Regions from separate parts of the Lysobacter sp. Soil_N_51 genome, predicted to be linked through region 1. Evidence: predicted binding sites of a transcription regulator. Region 1 holds the regulator's gene; each other region holds the start of a gene.
The links. Region 1 encodes sigma-54, which starts transcription at its own class of promoters, with help from an activator protein. Its sites were predicted from a motif close to TGGCACGNGCNTTGC; they were not measured.

Region 1 (5,720 bases):
GGCGCCAACGGCGGGCCGTGGGAAGTGAAGTCGCAACGCGGCTGGGTCAGCGCCGAGGCCGACGAAGTGCGCCTGCGCGGACAGGTCCACGCCGACAGCACCAACGCCGAAGGCAAGCCCATCAACATCACCACCGAGGAACTGAACGTGTTCCCCGACGCGAACAAGGCCACTTCGGCCGTCCCGGTCAAGATGCTCCAGCCCGGTATTACAATGAATGGCTCGGGATTGCAGGCCGATCTCGAAACCAAGAACGTCATCATTCCCAACGTCAAGGTCCGCTATGAAGCGAAAGCTCGCTAATTTGCTCGCGCTGTGCCTGGTCGCCGTTGCACTGGCGCCGGCGGCCGTGCTCGCGCGCTCCTCGGATCGCAATCAGCCCACCGACATCGACGCCGACAGCAGCAACTGCTCGGTCAGCAACGACACCGCGCCGTGCGTGATGACCGGCAACGTCAAGATCGTCCAGGGCACCCTGGTCATCAACGCCGCCAAGGCCGACCTCAAGCGCAGCAACGGCGAGGTCACCTACGTGACCATGACCGGCTCGCAGGTCACCATCAAGCAACAGCTCGACGACGGTTCGCCGTTCGCCGGTCGCGCCAACAAGGTCGACTACGACATGCCGAAGGAAATCATCATCCTGACCGGCAACGCCTTCGTCGACAAAGCCGGCGACACGATCAAGAGCGAACGCATTGTCTACAACTCCAAGACCGGCCAGATCGAGAGCGGCGGCACCGGCGGTCGCGTCAACATGCGCCTGCAACCCAAGAGCAAGACCGCCGCGCCGGCCAAGGGAGGCGGTTGATGCTGGTCGCTCAAGGCCTGCGCAAGGCGTACCGCCAGCGCGAAGTCGTGCGCGACTTCGGCCTGACCCTCGAAGCCGGTGAAGTGGTCGGCCTGCTCGGCCCCAACGGCGCCGGCAAGACGACGTGCTTCTACATGATCGTCGGCCTGGTGCCGGCCGATGCCGGCTCGATCGTGCTCGACGGCAAGGACATCACCGCCGAGCCGATGTACGCGCGCGCCAAGTACGGCGTGGGTTATCTGCCGCAGGAACCCTCCGTCTTCCGCAAGCTCAGCGTCGCCGACAACCTGCGCCTAGTGCTGGAACTGCGCGACGACCTCGACCGCGCCGGCATCGAACGCGAACTGGGCAGTCTGATGGACGAACTGCAGGTGACCCACGTCGCCGACCAGCTCGGTGCCAGCCTGTCCGGCGGCGAACGCCGTCGTGTGGAAATCGCGCGCGCTTTGGCTGCACGCCCGCGCCTGATGCTGCTGGACGAACCCTTCGCCGGTGTCGATCCCATTTCGGTCGGCGAGATCCAGCGAATCGTGCGCCACCTCAAGAATCGCGGGATCGGTGTCCTCATCACCGACCACAACGTGCGCGAAACCTTGGGCATTTGCGATCGTGCGTATATCCTCAACGACGGCGGCGTGCTCGCGCAGGGGGCTCCGGACGCGCTGCTGGCCAATCCCGATGTCCGTCGCGTCTATCTGGGCGAAACGTTCCGCTTGTAACCTGTCGGTTGCCGGGCGCGTAACGACGCCCGCGACGCGCGACTCGGCCGCCGTCTCTGGTCGCCTATTCAGGTCGCGTCTGCAATCGATGATGAAGCCCCGCCTCCAAGCCTCACTCGGACAACAGCTGGTGATGACGCCGCAATTGCGTCAGGCGATTCGCCTGCTGCAGTTGTCGGCGGTGGAACTTGAGGCCGAGCTCGCGACCGCCGTGGAAAGCAATCCGCTGCTCGACTGGACCGAACCGTCCGCGGCCGAGGACGAGCCGCGCGTGGTCGTGCCCAGCGGCGAGGAAGGCGGCGGCAGCGAGGCCGGCAGCACTACCGAAGCGCCGGTCGCCGAGCCCGAGTGGACCATGGACGACGGCGAGACGTGGTACGAACGGGTCGGCCCCTCCGATCACGACGAAGACTCGCCCGCAGCCGAACAGGTCGCCGATGCCGAGACCCTGCTCGATCACCTGCTGTGGCAATTGCATCTGAGCCCGCTGTCGCAGCGCGACCGCAGCATCGGCGTGGCCCTGATCGAAGCGATCGACGACGACGGTTATCTGCGCGAACCGCTCGATGCGATCGCCGCATCGCTCGCGCCGGAACTGAGCGTCGGCGAAGACGAAGTGGTCACCGTGCTGCATCAGGTGCAGCGTTTCGACCCGGTCGGCGTGGCCGCGCGTTCGCTCGGCGAGTGCCTCAACCTGCAACTGGGCACCTTGCCCGACAACACCCCGGGCAAGGCGCTGGCCGCGCAGATCGCCAGCGGCCCGCTCGAACGCCTGCCGCGCGTCGGCGTGGCCGGATTGGCCAGCGAACTCAAGCTCGACACCGCCCAGGTCGACACCGCGGTGCAGTTGCTGCGCTCGCTCGACCCGCGTCCGGGCGCGCAGATGGGCGCGATTTCCACCGACACCTACGTCACGCCCGACGTGGTGATCTGGCGTCAGCAAGGCCTGTGGCGGGTCGCGTTGTCGGAATCGATGCGTCCGCGCATCTCGATCCATCGCGGCTACGAAGGCATGATCCGCCACGCCAGCGCGTCGGATGCGAGTTACCTGCGCGGTCATCTGCAGGAAGCGCGCTGGTTGCTCAAAAGTCTGGAAGCGCGCGGCGATACCTTGCTGAAAGTGGCGCGCTGCCTGCTCAAGCAACAAGCCGCGTTCCTTGAATTCGGCGATAGCGCGCTGCGGCCGCTGACCTTGCGCGAAGTCGCCACCGAAGTCGGCCTGCACGAATCCACGGTCTCGCGCGCGATCGCGCGCAAGTACGCGCGCACGCCGCGCGGCACCATGCCGCTGCGCGCGTTCTTCGCCTCGGGCATCGACACCGGTTCCGGCGGCGAAGCGTCCAGCACCGCGATCCAGGCGATGATCCGGCGCCTGATCGAAGCGGAGAACCCGCGCAAGCCGCTGTCGGACGCGCGCCTGGCCGAAACCTTGAAGGCCACCGGCGTGCCGGTCGCGCGCCGCACCGTCGCCAAGTACCGCGAAGCGATGAGCATTCCGTCCTCACAGGATCGCGTGCGCATGGCCTGAGGCCGGGGCGCGCGGCCGTTTTCGCACGGCCGTAACATCGGCTCATCTGGAACAGTCACTGCCCCGGCCAGGCGTCGGGCCGCGGCCGCGCGCGCCTCGAAAAACTGCGCAATCTTTATCCGCCAAGGGTTGCAGCGCTCGCTCACCCGATCTCACCGGCCCCGCGCAAACGCCCGACCTTGCCGAGTTGAGCCATTTCAAAACTTTTACATCCCTTGAAAACGCTTGGCCGATCAAGCATTTCCGCCCGGGATAAGACCAAAGGGTTACGCCGGCCTCTTGCGCCGCAGGCTCAGCGTGCGATGCTGGACTCCCTGGTCGGTGGTTCAACGGCCAGGGCGTCACCCGGTTCCATTTCGGTCCGGCAAGACCGGTCGGAACACGTTTCTGCATTCACCCGCGACGTGAAGGAGGTCCCCGATGCGTATCGAAACCCACGGCCAGCAGATTGAAGTCACCGCTCCGCTGCGTGATTACGTTGAAACCAAGCTGGCCCGTCTGCAACGCCACTACGACCAACCCTTCGACGTGCGAATCCAGCTCAGCCTCGACAAGCCCGACCATCGAGCCGAAGCCACCGTCCTGATCGCCGGACGCACCCTGCACTGCGACGCCGCCACCATCGACATGTACGCCGCCATCGATCTGCTCGCCGACAAACTCGACCGCGCATTGATGAAGCACAAGAGCAAGCAGGTCGATCATCATCGCGGCGAAAGCCTCGCCCGCAGCGGCGAATTCGGCTGACCCTTCCCGTCCTTCCGCGCCCGCTTTCCGCCAGCCACTCAAGCACGCCGCCATGCCGCTTTACGATTTGTTGAGCGCACAGCGCGTTGTCATCCTGGAACGACCCGGCGATCGCAACGCAGTGCTTGATACCGCCGCGCAGCTGCTTTGCGAAGGCCATCCGCAAATGACCGCCGCGCTCAGCAAGGGCCTGCAGGAACGCGAAGCACTGGCCAGTACCGCGATCGGCCATGGCGTGGCCATCCCACACGGCCGCACGCCGCTGTTCGAACACAGCCGTGCGGCCTTTTTGCGGCTCGCGCAACCGGTGGATTTCGGCGCGGCCGACGGCCAGCCGGTGGATCTGGTGCTGGCGATGGCCGTGCCCGAGCATCACGTGCAACAGCATCTGCAATTGCTGGCCGAACTGGCCGAACGCTTCGCCGACGAAGCGTTTCGCGAGCGATTGCGCGGCGCGCCGAACGTGGCCGAGTTGAGTTATCGGTTGCTGGATTATTGTCGTCGTAGCGCGGCTTGAGTTTCAGGCAACTCGGCGCCCCTTTTCGACCATCTAGTTCCCACCTGCCGATCCCCCGTTGTAAAAGGGGAGCCAGCGGGGGTTTGCTTTTTTGCTTTTGCTTTTTGCTCAGCAACTCGCGCAAGACAAAAGCGAATCCCCCGCGCTGTGGCATCGACTCGACTTCGAACCCACGCCGGGCGCTCGCCCCCTTATCCAAAGCGGCCATGGGCAACGCATACTGAGAACGCCCCCGGTGCGACACCACCGCCCTTTGCTCGTAAACTTGCCCCATGAGCAAAAGCATCCGTGCAGGCGAACTGTTCGAACAGCAGCGCGACCGCCTGGCGCTGCGCTGGCTGGCCGGCCAACGCGGTGACGGGCGGCTGGTCGAGGCGGTCAATACGGTCGCTCGACGGCCGTCGCTGGCCGGCTATCTCAATGCGATCTACCCGAACAAGGTCCAGATCCTCGGCACCGAGGAACTGACCTGGCTGGACGGGCTGGATTCGCGGCTGCGCTGGGAAACGATCGAGAAGATCATCCAGTTCCGGCCGCTGGCGCTGGTCATCAGCAAGGACCAGCCCTGCCCCGAGGACCTGCGCATCGCCGCCGAGGAAACCGACACCCCGCTGTGGGTGTCGCCGCGGCGCGGGCACGAGTTGCTCAATCACCTGCAATACCATCTGGCCCGCGCGCTGGCGCCGCAGATCACCCTGCACGGCGTGTTCATGGAGATCTATTCGATCGGCGTGTTGATCACCGGCGAATCGGGCTCGGGCAAAAGCGAGTTGGCGCTGGAATTGGTGACGCGCGGGCATCGGTTGGTCGCCGACGATGCGCCCGAGTTCACCCAGATCGCCCCCGACGTGCTCGACGGCACCTGCCCGGACATGCTGCAGGACCTGCTGGAAGTGCGCGGCCTGGGCGTGCTCAATATCCGCCAGATGTTCGGCGACACCGCGGTGAAGAACAACAAATACCTGCGCCTGATCGTGCATCTGACCAAGCCGATGAGCGAGCCCAAGCCGGCCGGCATCGAGCGTCTGACCGGCGACACCGGCCTGCGTCGGGTGCTGGACCTGGACGTGCCGATGATCACCCTGCCGGTCATGCCCGGCCGCAACCTGGCGGTGCTGACCGAAGCGGCCACGCGCCTGCACAGCTTGCGCATGAAAGGGCTCGACCCGGCCGCGGCCTTCATCGCCCGGCACAGCAACTTCCTGGAGCGCGGCGAATCGTGAGCACGACCTCATCCCATGGCGCCGGCCCGCACGCGCCGACCGAACCCGCGCGGCTCGAATCCGGCCCGCTCGAATCCGGCCTGCTCGAACCCAGTATGTTCACCCTGGTGATCGTCAGCGGCATGTCCGGCTCGGGCAAGTCGGTGGCGCTCAACACCTTCGAAGACCTGGGCTT
Region 2 (5,720 bases), on a different contig from region 1:
TGTGCATGCGCTCGTTCGGAAACACGCCCACCACCACGCCGGCCTCGCTCATCGACGCGGCGGCGCGATCGCGCCACGCGCTCAATTCGCGCTCGGCCGGCGCGTAGGCCTGCAACTGCGGCGCGCGCACCAGGCAGGCGCGCGCGGTCGCCGCCGACGGCCACGTCGGCAACAATTCCTGGCCGTCTTCGTCGAACAAGGTCAGCACGAACTCGCCCGACACCGCGACCCAGAACTTGCCGGTGCGCGCGACCGATTCCAGGAACGCGGCATAGCGCTCGGCGCCGGACAACTGCACGTAGTCGAGCAACTGCTGTTCGGCGAGACGGTCTTGTTCGTTCATCGATACGGTTCCGATACGGAGATGAAAGGCGTCGCGCTCAGCTGCCCGACGGCATCAGCAGCAACAGCGCCGCGCCGAACGCGACGCGGTACACCGCGAAGGCGGTGAAACGATGGCTCTGGATATACCGCAACAGCCACTTCACCGCGATGAAGGCGGTCACCGCCGAGGCGACGAAGGCCACCGCCAACGCGCTCCAGTCCTCGCTGGCCGCGGCCGGCGTGCCGAGCACGTGCATCAGCTCGTAGCCGCTGGCCGCGAACATGGTCGGGATGCCGACCAGGAACGCGAATTCGGTCGCCGCCGCGCGGCTGGTGGTGCCGGCGAGCAGGGCGATGAAGATCGTCGCGGCCGAACGCGAGGTGCCCGGAAACACCCCGGCCACGACCTGGGCGATGCCGACCAGCGCCGCCACGGTCCAGGTGATCTCGCTGCGCTCGCCCAACGCGGCGGCGCGCTTGGCGGCGAAATGCTCGGCCGCGACCATCCACACACCGCCCAGCACCAGCGCCCAGGCGATCGGGGTGACGTGGTCGGGCAAGGTGAAGCCGGCCTTCTTGACCGCGATGCCGAGCACCGCGGTGAGGCCGAAGGCCAGGCAGAGCTTGAGCAGGTAGTCGAGGTTGTCGCGCTGGGTGAAACCGGTCGCCAGCCCCCACAGGCGCTTCCAGTAGATCACCACCACCGCGAGGATCGCGCCGGCCTGGATCGAGATGTTGAACAGGTCCGAGCGGGCGCCGAGCCAGTGCTGGGCGATCAGCAGGTGGCCGGTGCTGGAGATCGGCAGGAATTCGGTGATGCCTTCGATGATGCCCAGGAGCAGGGCGGCTAGCAGGTCGGTCATGGGGGCCGGGATTCGAGATTCGGGAGTCGGGATTCGCCAATGCGAGGGGCGAGTCGGCGGGCAGGATAGCTGAAACGCCATTGATCCAAATTGGTGCTAATCGAGTTCATGGCGCACCAATTTGGCTCATTGCTGCGCCGCGTCAAGATTTAGTTCTATATAAATCATGTGCTTGGAGCATATGGAAACTTGGCACGCCGTTTGCATCCTGTAACGGCAGGCGGCTTCAAAGCCCTCGCGTCGCACGAATCTCCAATCCCAAATCCCCAATCTCGGATCCCATCCATGTCTCTCGAACACGTCGAAAAGCTCGTCAAGGACCACAAGGTCGAATTCATCGATCTGCGTTTCACCGACATGCGTGGCGTCCAGCACCACGTGACCTTCCCCAAGTCGATCGTCGAGCCGGCGCTGTTCGAAGACGGCAAGATGTTCGACGGCTCCTCGATCAGCGGCTGGAAGGGCATCAACGAGTCGGACATGATCCTGCTGCCCGACCCGTCGACCGCGTACCTGGACCCGTTCACCGCCGATCCGACGATCGTGCTGACCTGCGACATCCTCGACCCGGCCACCATGCAGGCCTACACGCGCGATCCGCGCGGCGTCGCCAAGCGCGCCGAGGCCTACCTCAAGTCCAGCGGTGTCGCCGACCAGGCCTTCTTCGGTCCGGAGCCCGAATTCTTCATCTTCGACTCGGTGCGCTACGCCAATGACATGGGCCACACCTTCTTCCATGTCGATTCGGAAGAAGCCGCGTGGAACTCGGGCAAGGAATACGAAGGCGGCAACAGCGGCTACCGTCCGGGCGTGAAGGGCGGCTATTTCCCGGTCGCCCCGCTCGACTCGCTGCACGACATCCGCGCCGAGATGTGCAAGACGCTGGAGCAGGTCGGCATCGAAGTCGAAGTGCACCACCACGAAGTCGCCAACGCCGGCCAGTGCGAGATCGGCACCAAGTTCAACTCGCTGGTCGCCAAGGCCGACGAGCTGTTGACGATGAAGTACATCATCAAGAACGTCGCCCACCGCAACGGCAAGACCGCGACCTTCATGCCCAAGCCGATCGTCGGCGACAACGGCAGCGGCATGCACGTGCACCAGTCGCTGGCCAAGGGCGGGGTCAACCTGTTCTCCGGCGACGGTTACGGCGGCCTGTCGCAGATGGCGCTGTGGTACATCGGCGGCGTGTTCAAGCACGCGCGCGCGATCAACGCGTTCACCAACGCGGGCACCAACAGCTACAAGCGTCTGGTCCCGGGCTTCGAAGCGCCGGTGATGCTGGCCTACTCGGCGCGCAACCGTTCGGCGAGCTGCCGCATTCCGTACGTGGCCAACCCGAAGGCGCGCCGCATCGAAATGCGCTTCCCCGATCCGATCCAGTCGGGTTACCTGACCTTCGCCGCGCTGATGATGGCCGGCCTGGACGGCATCAAGAACCAGATCGATCCGGGCGCGCCGAGCGACAAGGACCTGTACGACCTGCCGCCGGAAGAAGAGAAGGGCATTCCGACCGTCTGCCATTCGCTCGACCAGGCGCTGGAAGCGCTCGACAAGGACCGCGAGTTCCTCAAGGCCGGCGGCGTGTTCACCGACGACTTCATCGACGGCTACATCGCGCTGAAGATGCAGGAGGTGACCAAGTTCCGCGCGGCGACTCATCCGCTCGAATATCAGCTGTACTACGCGATCTGACGCCATGAACCGCTTCGCCTTTCCGCCACCCGCCCGCATGCCCGATCGCCCGCGCCGCTTCGATGCGGCGCGGCGGGACATCACGCGGCGGCGCGAGACGGCGATGCGCGACATGCGATGAAACAGCACACGGCCCGGGGCTAACGCTCCGGGCCGTGTCGCTTCCAGGGACGAAAAACTCCAACCACGGGCGACGCCACGCGCCCATCCGCACGACGACGCGCTTCGGCCGCCGTCGCGGGATCGTGTTTGCCTGAAAAACCCACGACACAAAACGCAAAGCGCTTCAGCGACGCAGGCAACAAGTCAAAACACAGTCGAAACAAGCACCACACACCGCGCGAACCAGGAACGCGACCCAAGCCAAATAGAGCCCAAGCCGTTCCGACACGCTCGAACACCGCAACGTCGATCACGCAGGAGGAAAAACCCAAGACGCAGGCGCGGACCGCAGAGTCCGACCGCGCGTCCAGCTCCGGTTCCGGACCACGCACGAATCGCAGCGCAACACCGCAGCAATGACCGGGGAGGGGCCACCGCTTATGAGGAGCCTGCGTCATGTCGTCTCATCTCAAGACTGAATACGCTTATGCCGTCGCCAAGGCGACCACGGGCGTCAATGCCGAATCCGTTGGCGCGAACTCCGCTGGCCTGACCGTCATCGGTCTCAAGGGCGCGCTCGTCGCCGCGCTCGCGCTGTCCGCGATCGCGGCCGGCAACGCGCAAGCCGGCACCACCGGTTCGATCAGCCTGACTTCGGACTACCTCTTCCGCGGGGTCTCGCAGACCAATCAGGAACCCGCCTTGCAGGGCGGCATCGAATACGCGCACGACAGCGGTTTCTACGTCGGCGCCTGGGGCAGCAACGTGAGCTGGTTGTCGGACACGGTGGTGATCGGCGACGACATCTCCAACAGTCTGGAACTCGACGCCTATCTGGGCTATCGCGGCAAGGCCGGCGAAATCTTCTCGTACGACCTCGGCGTGCTGACCTACTACTACCCCGGCGACTACCCCGGCGGCTTCAACAGCCCGAACACCACCGAGATCTACCTGGGCGGCACGCTCGCGCCCAGTGACACGGTGTCGATCGGCTTGAAGTATTCGTACGCGGTCACCGACTTGTTCGGTTACGCCGACTCCGACGGCAGCGGCTACCTCGACGCCAACCTCAACTGGACCTTCCAGCCGACCTGGACGCTCAACCTGCACGGCGGCAAGCAGTGGATCGAGCACAACGAGGATTTCGAATACACCGACTGGAAGCTCGGCGTGACCAAGACCTTCGAGAGCGGGTTCTCGATCGCGGCCGCCTACAGCAGCACCGACGCCGAAGAAGCGCTGTACACCAACGCCCACAACAACTTCCTGGCCGACGACGCCTTCACCTTGACGGTGAGCAAAGCGTTCTGACCGCGCCCGCTCCCAGACCGCATTCACCCATCACGAACCACGGAGCTGCGAGATGAAACTGATCATTGCGATCATCCGCCCGTTCAAGCTCGACGAGGTGCGCGAGGCGCTGACCGAAGTCGGCGTCTCGGGCATCACCGTCACCGAAGTCAAAGGCTTCGGCCGCCAGAAGGGCCACACCGAGCTGTACCGCGGCGCCGAATACGTCGTCGATTTCCTGCCCAAGCTGAAGATCGAATGCGCCGTGCCCGACAGCCTGCTCGACGCGGCGCTGGAAGCGATCCAGAACGCCGCGCGCACCGGCAAGGTCGGCGACGGAAAGATCATCGTCCTGCCGGTCGAGAACACGGTGCGCATCCGCACCGGCGAACTCGACGACGACGCCCTTTGACTCCACGCCTGCGAGAGACGACATGAAATACGAAACGATGCTCGACCCCCGCTCGCGCGAGCGGGCGTTGCGAACCCTGGCCTGGAGCGCGCTACCGATCGCCGCGTTGCTGGCGCTGGGCCCGGCGCACGCGCAGGACGCCGCGGCCGCCGCCGAAGCGGCCAAGCCGGTCGTCGACAAGGGCGACGTGGCCTGGATGCTGACCTCGACCTTGCTGGTGCTGTTGATGACGGTGCCCGGCCTGGCCTTGTTCTACGGCGGCCTGGTGCGCTCCAAGAACGTGCTGTCGGTGCTGATGCAGGTGCTGGCGGTGTTCTCGCTGATCGTGCTGCTGTGGGTGACCTACGGTTATTCGCTGGCGTTCAATGGCGGCAATGCGTTCATCGGCAATCTCGACAAGCTGTTTCTCAAGGGCGTGAACAAGGAATCGCTGGCGGCGACGTTCACCGCCGGCGTGTCGCTGCCTGAGTACGTGTTCATCGCGTTCCAGTCGACCTTCGCCGGCATCACCGGCGCGCTGATCGTCGGCGCCTTCGCCGAACGCATCAAGTTCTCGGCGGTGCTGCTGTTCTCGGCGATCTGGTTCACCTTCGCCTATCTGCCGATCGCGCACATGGTCTGGTACGGGCCGGACGGCTATCTGTTCGCCAAGGGCGCGATCGATTTCGCCGGCGGCACGGTGGTGCATATCAATGCCGGTGTCGCCGGCCTGGTCGGCGCGTACTTCGTCGGCAAGCGCGTGGGTTACGGACGCGAGGCGATCAAGCCGCACAACGTCACCTTCACCATGATCGGCGCGTCGCTGCTGTGGGTGGGCTGGTTCGGCTTCAACGCCGGCTCCAACCTGGAAGCGACCGCGGGTGCGGCTTTGGCCTTCCTCAACACCTTGTTGGCGACCGCGGCCGCGGCGTTGGCCTGGAGCCTGGTCGAGAAGGTGATCAAGGGTAAGCCGTCGATGCTCGGCGGCGCCTCGGGCGTGGTCGCCGGCCTGGTCGCGATCACCCCGGCCTGCGGCACGGTCGGTCCGTTCGGCG
Region 3 (5,720 bases), on a different contig from region 1:
TCGGGTTGTCGAACATCAGCAGACGCGCCAGCCCGTGCAGGTCGGCGCCGATCTTCTGGTGGCGGCCTTCAAGGTCGAAGGTCACGGTCATGCCGAGCTGGTCGGCGATCGCGTTGGTCTGGCTGTTGTAGGCCGCGTACGGCCACACCACCGATTGCGGCGCGACGCCGAGCTCGCGCTTGATCTTGGTGGCGCTGTCGGTGAGGTCCTTGCGCACCCGCGCCAGGTACTGCGCTTCGGTTTCGTAACGCTGCGATTGCGTGTTCCATTCGCGGGTGATCGCCGCGGGCATGGTGTTGCCCTGCGGGTTGGAGGTCACGCCGCGGTGCAGGTTGTCGCTGTGCGAGGCGATCTCGATCAGGCCCGAGGCCTGCATTTCGCGCAACTGGTCCCAGGTGACGAAGTCGTCGTGGGTGAACATGCGCGGGCCGTAGTCGACCTGCTGCTCGCGCGGCAGATCGACCCAGCCGGTCACCACCGCCATCAGCGCCGGATAGCGATAGGCGCGCAGCAGCGGGAACACTTGGGTGTAGATGCTGCGCAGGCCGTCGTCGAAGGTCAGCAGCACGGCCTTGGGCGGCAACGGCTTGCCGCCGCGCGAGGCGGCGATGACGTCGCTGAGCGGCACCGGGCGATAGCCGTGGCCGGACAGCCAGTCCAGGTGCGCGGCGAAGTTCTGGGTGCTGACCGCGTAGGCGTCGGGGTCGCCCTTGCGCGCGACGTCGTCGCGGATGTCGTGGTAGCTCAGCACCAGCAGTTCGCCGTTGCCTACGTCGACCCGGGTCATGTCCGGCGCTTGCGCGGCGGTGTTGGCATCCGCGGCCCAGGCCGAACCCACGCTCGCCATCGCCAGCATCAACACGAAAATCATCCAGCGCCGCATCGCGCCGCCCATCAAACCGCTCATTGCTCACCCCAACGGAAAGTCATATCGAAGCCCAGCCGGTCTTCGCGCACGCCGTCGTAGACGGGGCGCGACCAGTTGATGCCGTAGTCGAGCGTGCGGCCGGTGGCGAAACGCCATTCGTGTTCGTAACGCAGCTGCGGCACCCAGTAACTGCCGTAGCCTTGCTGCCAGTACGGGCCGGCCTGCACGGTCAGGCGCTGGCGGAAGTGGCGCTCGTAGCGGCGCCAAGCCAAGTGATCGATGCGCAGGCCCAGATTCAAGGACGCGTCGCGACTGGGATTGAAGTAGGGCACCTCGGCGTCGCGGCGGCTGGCGCGGCTGGTCGCCAGATCGGCTAGGCCGTCGATCAACAGATGCGGCTGGGTGTACAGACGCTGCGCGCCGCTCAGGCCGAACGCGGTGCGGGTGTTGTCGTCGCTGTAGCGCAGTTGCTGCGCGCTCGCGCTCAGCGAAGTGCGTTCGCTCGGCGTGTAGCGCAGGCCCAGGCTGAAGGCATCGGCGTTGATGCCGGCGCGGCGCGCCTGCAACGAAGCTTCGGGCGTGCCGCGATACCACGACGCGGTACCGCGCCACAGATCGTTGAAACGCCAGCCGGCATCGAGGTAATAGCCGGTGCGGTCGCTGCTGTCGAGCCAGCGATCGTTGGCGCGATCGACGCCGAAACCGACGGTCAGGCGATCGTAGGCGTACAGGCCGCCGACGCCGCTGCGACGGTCGTGGACGCGATCGGTGCCGAGATCGCCGTTGGGGTAATCGGCCCAGGCGTCACGCGCATGCGCGGTCAGTCGCCAACGGTCGTGGATCAGCGGGCTCATGATTTCGAAGCGGTGTTCGGCATCGCGCGAGCCCAGCGGCGACGCGGTCGCGCCGCCGCCGCGCGCCTCGCTGCGGCCGCCGGCGGTGCCGATCAACCATTGCCAGCCCAGGCGCCGATCCCAGGATTCGGCCATCTGCTTGACCTGCACGTCGCGCGCGCGATTGGCCAGCAATTCGTCGTGGATCGGACGGGCGAGATCGACCCGTTCGTGTTCCAGATACGCACCGATCTGGCCGATGCGCGCGCCGACGTTGGTCGGCTCCAGGGTGTTGGCCATCTGGAAACGTTCCAGCGCGCGATCGATCCAGCCGCGCTTTTGATAGGTCACGCCCAGATCGCTCTGCAGGCCGGCGTTGTTCGGTCCGATCGCGGCCATTTCCTCCAGGCGCCGCTGCGCGCCGACCGTGTCTTCGCCGTACAGGCGGATCATGGTCTGGTGGCTGTCGGCGTCGTAGTGGCGCCAGTTCTCGTGGCTTTCCTTGGCGCCCTTGACCCGCACGAACGCCGGCTCGGCGGCCTTGATCTTGTCGAGTTGCGCGTAGGCGTCGTCGAAGCGCTCGCTTTCGGAATAGGCGTAGGCCAGTTGCAGCTGCGAGTCGTTGTCCTCGGGCCACTCGCGCACAACGTGCTCGAGCACGCTCGCGGCTTCCTGCGGATGCTTGTCGGCGAGCAGCGATGCGCCGACCTTGGCCAATGCGTACATCGGCAGTTGCACGTTCTCGGCCTGCAGCGCGCGGTAGCGCTGCACGACCTCGGCGTGGCGCTCGAGATGGTTGAGCATCACCAGTTCGTCGAACCGCGTGCGCAGTTCGGCCTGCTGTTGCGCCGGGGTCTGGTTGGCGCGGTGTTGTTCGAGGATGCCGCGGGCGTCGCGCATCTCGGTCAGGCGCTGCGCTTCGTTCTCCGGAAACAGGGTGCCCCACAGCACCCGGCGCGCCAGGCGGTCCGAGCTCAGGCGCTGGCGTTCGGCATCGCTGAACAATGCCGGCCGCGCCTCGGCGAGGGCCCAGGCGCGCTCGGCGCCGCCCAGGTCGGCCAGGGTGAGCACCTGCAGCCGGTACAGTTGCTCGTCGTCCGGACGCTGTACTTGTGCACGTTCGATGCGCGCAAGCGCGGCCAGCCACTGCCGGTCGGAGCGCAGGCGCTCGATTTCGGGCAGGGGGTCGGAGGCGGTTTGTTGACGCGTAACGGCAAAAGCTGACGTAGCAGGACAAGTTGCGGCTGCGGTCGCCAAGGCGATGGAGAGGGCAAGACGATGCTGTATCGGCATGGGCAACCGAGATCCGTATGGCGGGGGAGATTTCAGAGGGTGAAGCAGTTCCGAATGAAATGTGATTTGCATCACATTGCGAAGTATTGACGCAAAAGCTGTGCCAAAGCTCTGTGAATACGGCGCGGATCGCGTGTCACAAGTGCTTGTCTGAATTGGTTTTTTTGCAGAGTGAAGCGGTCATCGGATGCTGCGTCGCGGTTTGACAAGCCCGATTTAGATCGATTCAAATCGGGGTATAAGGGGCGCTGGCAACGTTTTCAGTGTTGCGGCGAATCACGGGCGACAGGCCCGCGTGAACGGGAGCGGGCATGTCGGCAATCAGCAGCAATCGCCGGGGCGGCAGCGCGGGCAACGGCGCCTGGATCTCGGCTCTGGTCGGTTTGATCGGCGTGTGCATGGCTCAGGGCGCGCTCGCCAAGCCCGCGCGGACCTTCTGGACCTCGTTCGAAGCGGCCGATCCGCCGCTCGCGCTCGGCCCGGCCGACAGCCCGCGCTTGAGCGCCGACGGCGGCCCGCCCGCGGCCGCGGCCTTGACCGCCAAGCCGGAGGTCGGTTTCAGCGGGCTGCGTTCGCTGCGTTATGAAGGCATCAGCGGCGGCGAACAGCAGGCGCAGGTGTTCAATGTCGACATCGCGGTCGGCAAGGACAGCGAACTGTCCTACAAGGTGTTCCCGCTGTCGGCCGCCAATCAGCCGGTCGTGCCCGGACAGCCCGCGGTGTCGCCGCTCGACAATCTGCGCAACGCCTCGACCTATGTAGCGATCGACCTGCTGTTCGACGACGGCAGCCGCCTGTCGCAGCGCGCGCCGCTGGATCGCCATGGCTTCGCCTTGAGCGCGCGCGGCCAGGGCCAGGCGCGGCTGCTGTATCCGGATCAATGGAACGCGGTCGCCAGCCGCATCGGCGAAGTCGCGGCCGGGCGGCGCATCCGCCAGATCCTGGTCGTGCACGACGGCGATCGCGGCCTGGCCTATCGCGGTTATCTCGACGATCTGCGCATCGGTCCGGTGAACACCGCGCCGGTGTCGGACGCGCAGGCCGCGCAGCATCCCAGCGACTACGTCGACACGCGTCGCGGCAGCAATTCCAACAGCCGTTATTCGCGTGGCAATACCTTTCCCGCGGTCGCGCTGCCGCACGGTTTCAACTTCTGGACACCGACCACCAACGCCGGTTCCCACTGGATTTACCAGTACCAAGAGCGCAACGGCGACGACAACCGGCCGCGCATCGAAGCCTTCGCGCTGTCGCACGAGCCCAGCCCGTGGATGGGCGACCGCCAGAGTTTCCACATCCTGCCGGCGCTCGGCGGCGGCGCGGTCGAACTCGATCGCGGCAAGCGCGCGCTGAGTTTCGGCCACGATCAGGAAACCGCGCGCCCGGATTACTACAAGGTGCGGTTCGACAATGGCCTGATCGCCGAACTGACCCCGACCGACCACGCCGCGATCCTGCGTTTCACCTATCCCGACGCGCAGGCGCGATTGCTGTTCGATCAGCGCGACGAGCACGGCGACATCGTTGCGCATGCGGACGGCCGCGGCCTGAGCGGCTGGACCGAAAGCAAGAGCAAGCTGTCGACCGGCGCGAGCCGGCTGTATCTGTACGCGCGTTTCGATCAGCCCGCGCGCGAGGGCAAGCGCGAGGCGCCAAGCGCCGGCCGCGAGCGCGTCTCGGCCTGGTTCGATTTCGATCTGGCGCGGGTGCGCGAACGTCAGGTCAGCCTGCGCATCGCGACCTCGCTGATCTCGGTCGAGCAGGCGCAGCGCAATCTGGAACTGGAAATCGCCGCGGACGACAGTTTCGACACGGTGCGCGAACGCGCGCGCGCCGCCTGGGACGCGAAGCTGGGCATCGTCCGCATCGACGGCGCGCCGGAACACGAACGCGCGACCTTGTATTCGAATCTGTACCGACTGTTCCTGTACCCCAACAGCGGCTACGAGAACACCGGCAGCGCGCAAAGCCCGCGTTATCAGTATGCCAGCCCGTTCTCGCCGGCCGCCGGCGCGAGTAACGGCGAACGCACCGGCGCTGCGATCGTCGACGGCAAGGTCTACGTCAACAACGGTTTCTGGGACACCTACCGCACCGCGTGGCCGGCCTACGTGCTGCTCACGCCGACCGCAGCCGGCGAGATGATCGACGGCTTCGTCCAGCAGTACCGCGACGGCGGCTGGATCGCGCGCTGGTCTTCGCCGGGCTATGCCGACCTGATGGTGGGCACCAGTTCCGATGTCGCCTTCGCCGATGCCTGGCTCAAGGGCGTGCGCAATTTCGATGTGCGTTCGTTCTATCAATCGGCGATCCGCAACGCCTCCAGCGTCAGCACGGTGCCGGGCGCGGGGCGCAAGGGCATCGAACGCGCGATCTTCAGCGGTTATGCCGACAGCACGGTCGACGAAGGCCTGTCCTGGTCGATGGACGGCTACATCAACGACTTCGCGATCGGCCGGCTGGCTTCGGCCTTGTCGCGCGAACCGGCCGGCGACGATCCGTACCGCGCGCATTACGCCGACGACGCGGTGTACTACCGCAATCGCGCGCTGGGCTACGTCAATCTGTTCAATCCGGCCGTGGGTTTCTTCGTCGGCCGCCATCGCGACGGCCGCTGGCGCTACACCGCCAGCGAATTCGACCCGACCCGCTGGGGCGGCGACTACACCGAGACCAACGCCTGGAACATGGCCTTCCACGCGCCGCAGGACGGCGCCGGTCTGGCC

Region 2: glnA (type I glutamate--ammonia ligase) is a predicted target of sigma-54. The motif match lies at 1,378-1,392, and genes of this name have one in related genera.
Region 3: pgaA (poly-beta-1,6 N-acetyl-D-glucosamine export porin PgaA) is a predicted target of sigma-54. The motif match lies at 3,086-3,100, and genes of this name have one in related genera.

The regions. Positions count from the first base shown of each region.
Region 1 covers NZ_JBDGLR010000006.1:361,379-367,098, reverse strand. The annotation lists gene lptC (LPS export ABC transporter periplasmic protein LptC) at 1-303, shown strand, start outside; gene lptA (lipopolysaccharide transport periplasmic protein LptA) at 284-811, shown strand; gene lptB (LPS export ABC transporter ATP-binding protein) at 811-1,530, shown strand; gene AC3A4T_RS13445 (RNA polymerase factor sigma-54) at 1,622-3,058, shown strand; gene hpf (ribosome hibernation-promoting factor, HPF/YfiA family) at 3,479-3,805, shown strand; gene AC3A4T_RS13435 (PTS sugar transporter subunit IIA) at 3,858-4,322, shown strand; gene hprK (HPr(Ser) kinase/phosphatase) at 4,595-5,545, shown strand; gene rapZ (RNase adapter RapZ) at 5,641-5,720, shown strand, end outside.
Region 2 covers NZ_JBDGLR010000008.1:154,111-159,830, forward strand. The annotation lists gene AC3A4T_RS16705 (DUF2750 domain-containing protein) at 1-343, opposite strand, end outside; gene AC3A4T_RS16710 (undecaprenyl-diphosphate phosphatase) at 381-1,187, opposite strand; gene glnA (type I glutamate--ammonia ligase) at 1,473-2,882, shown strand; gene AC3A4T_RS16720 (TorF family putative porin) at 3,441-4,295, shown strand; gene AC3A4T_RS16725 (P-II family nitrogen regulator) at 4,348-4,686, shown strand; gene AC3A4T_RS16730 (ammonium transporter) at 4,724-5,720, shown strand, end outside.
Region 3 covers NZ_JBDGLR010000001.1:105,609-111,328, reverse strand. The annotation lists gene pgaB (poly-beta-1,6-N-acetyl-D-glucosamine N-deacetylase PgaB) at 1-847, opposite strand, end outside; gene pgaA (poly-beta-1,6 N-acetyl-D-glucosamine export porin PgaA) at 904-2,994, opposite strand; gene AC3A4T_RS00500 (GH92 family glycosyl hydrolase) at 3,306-5,720, shown strand, end outside.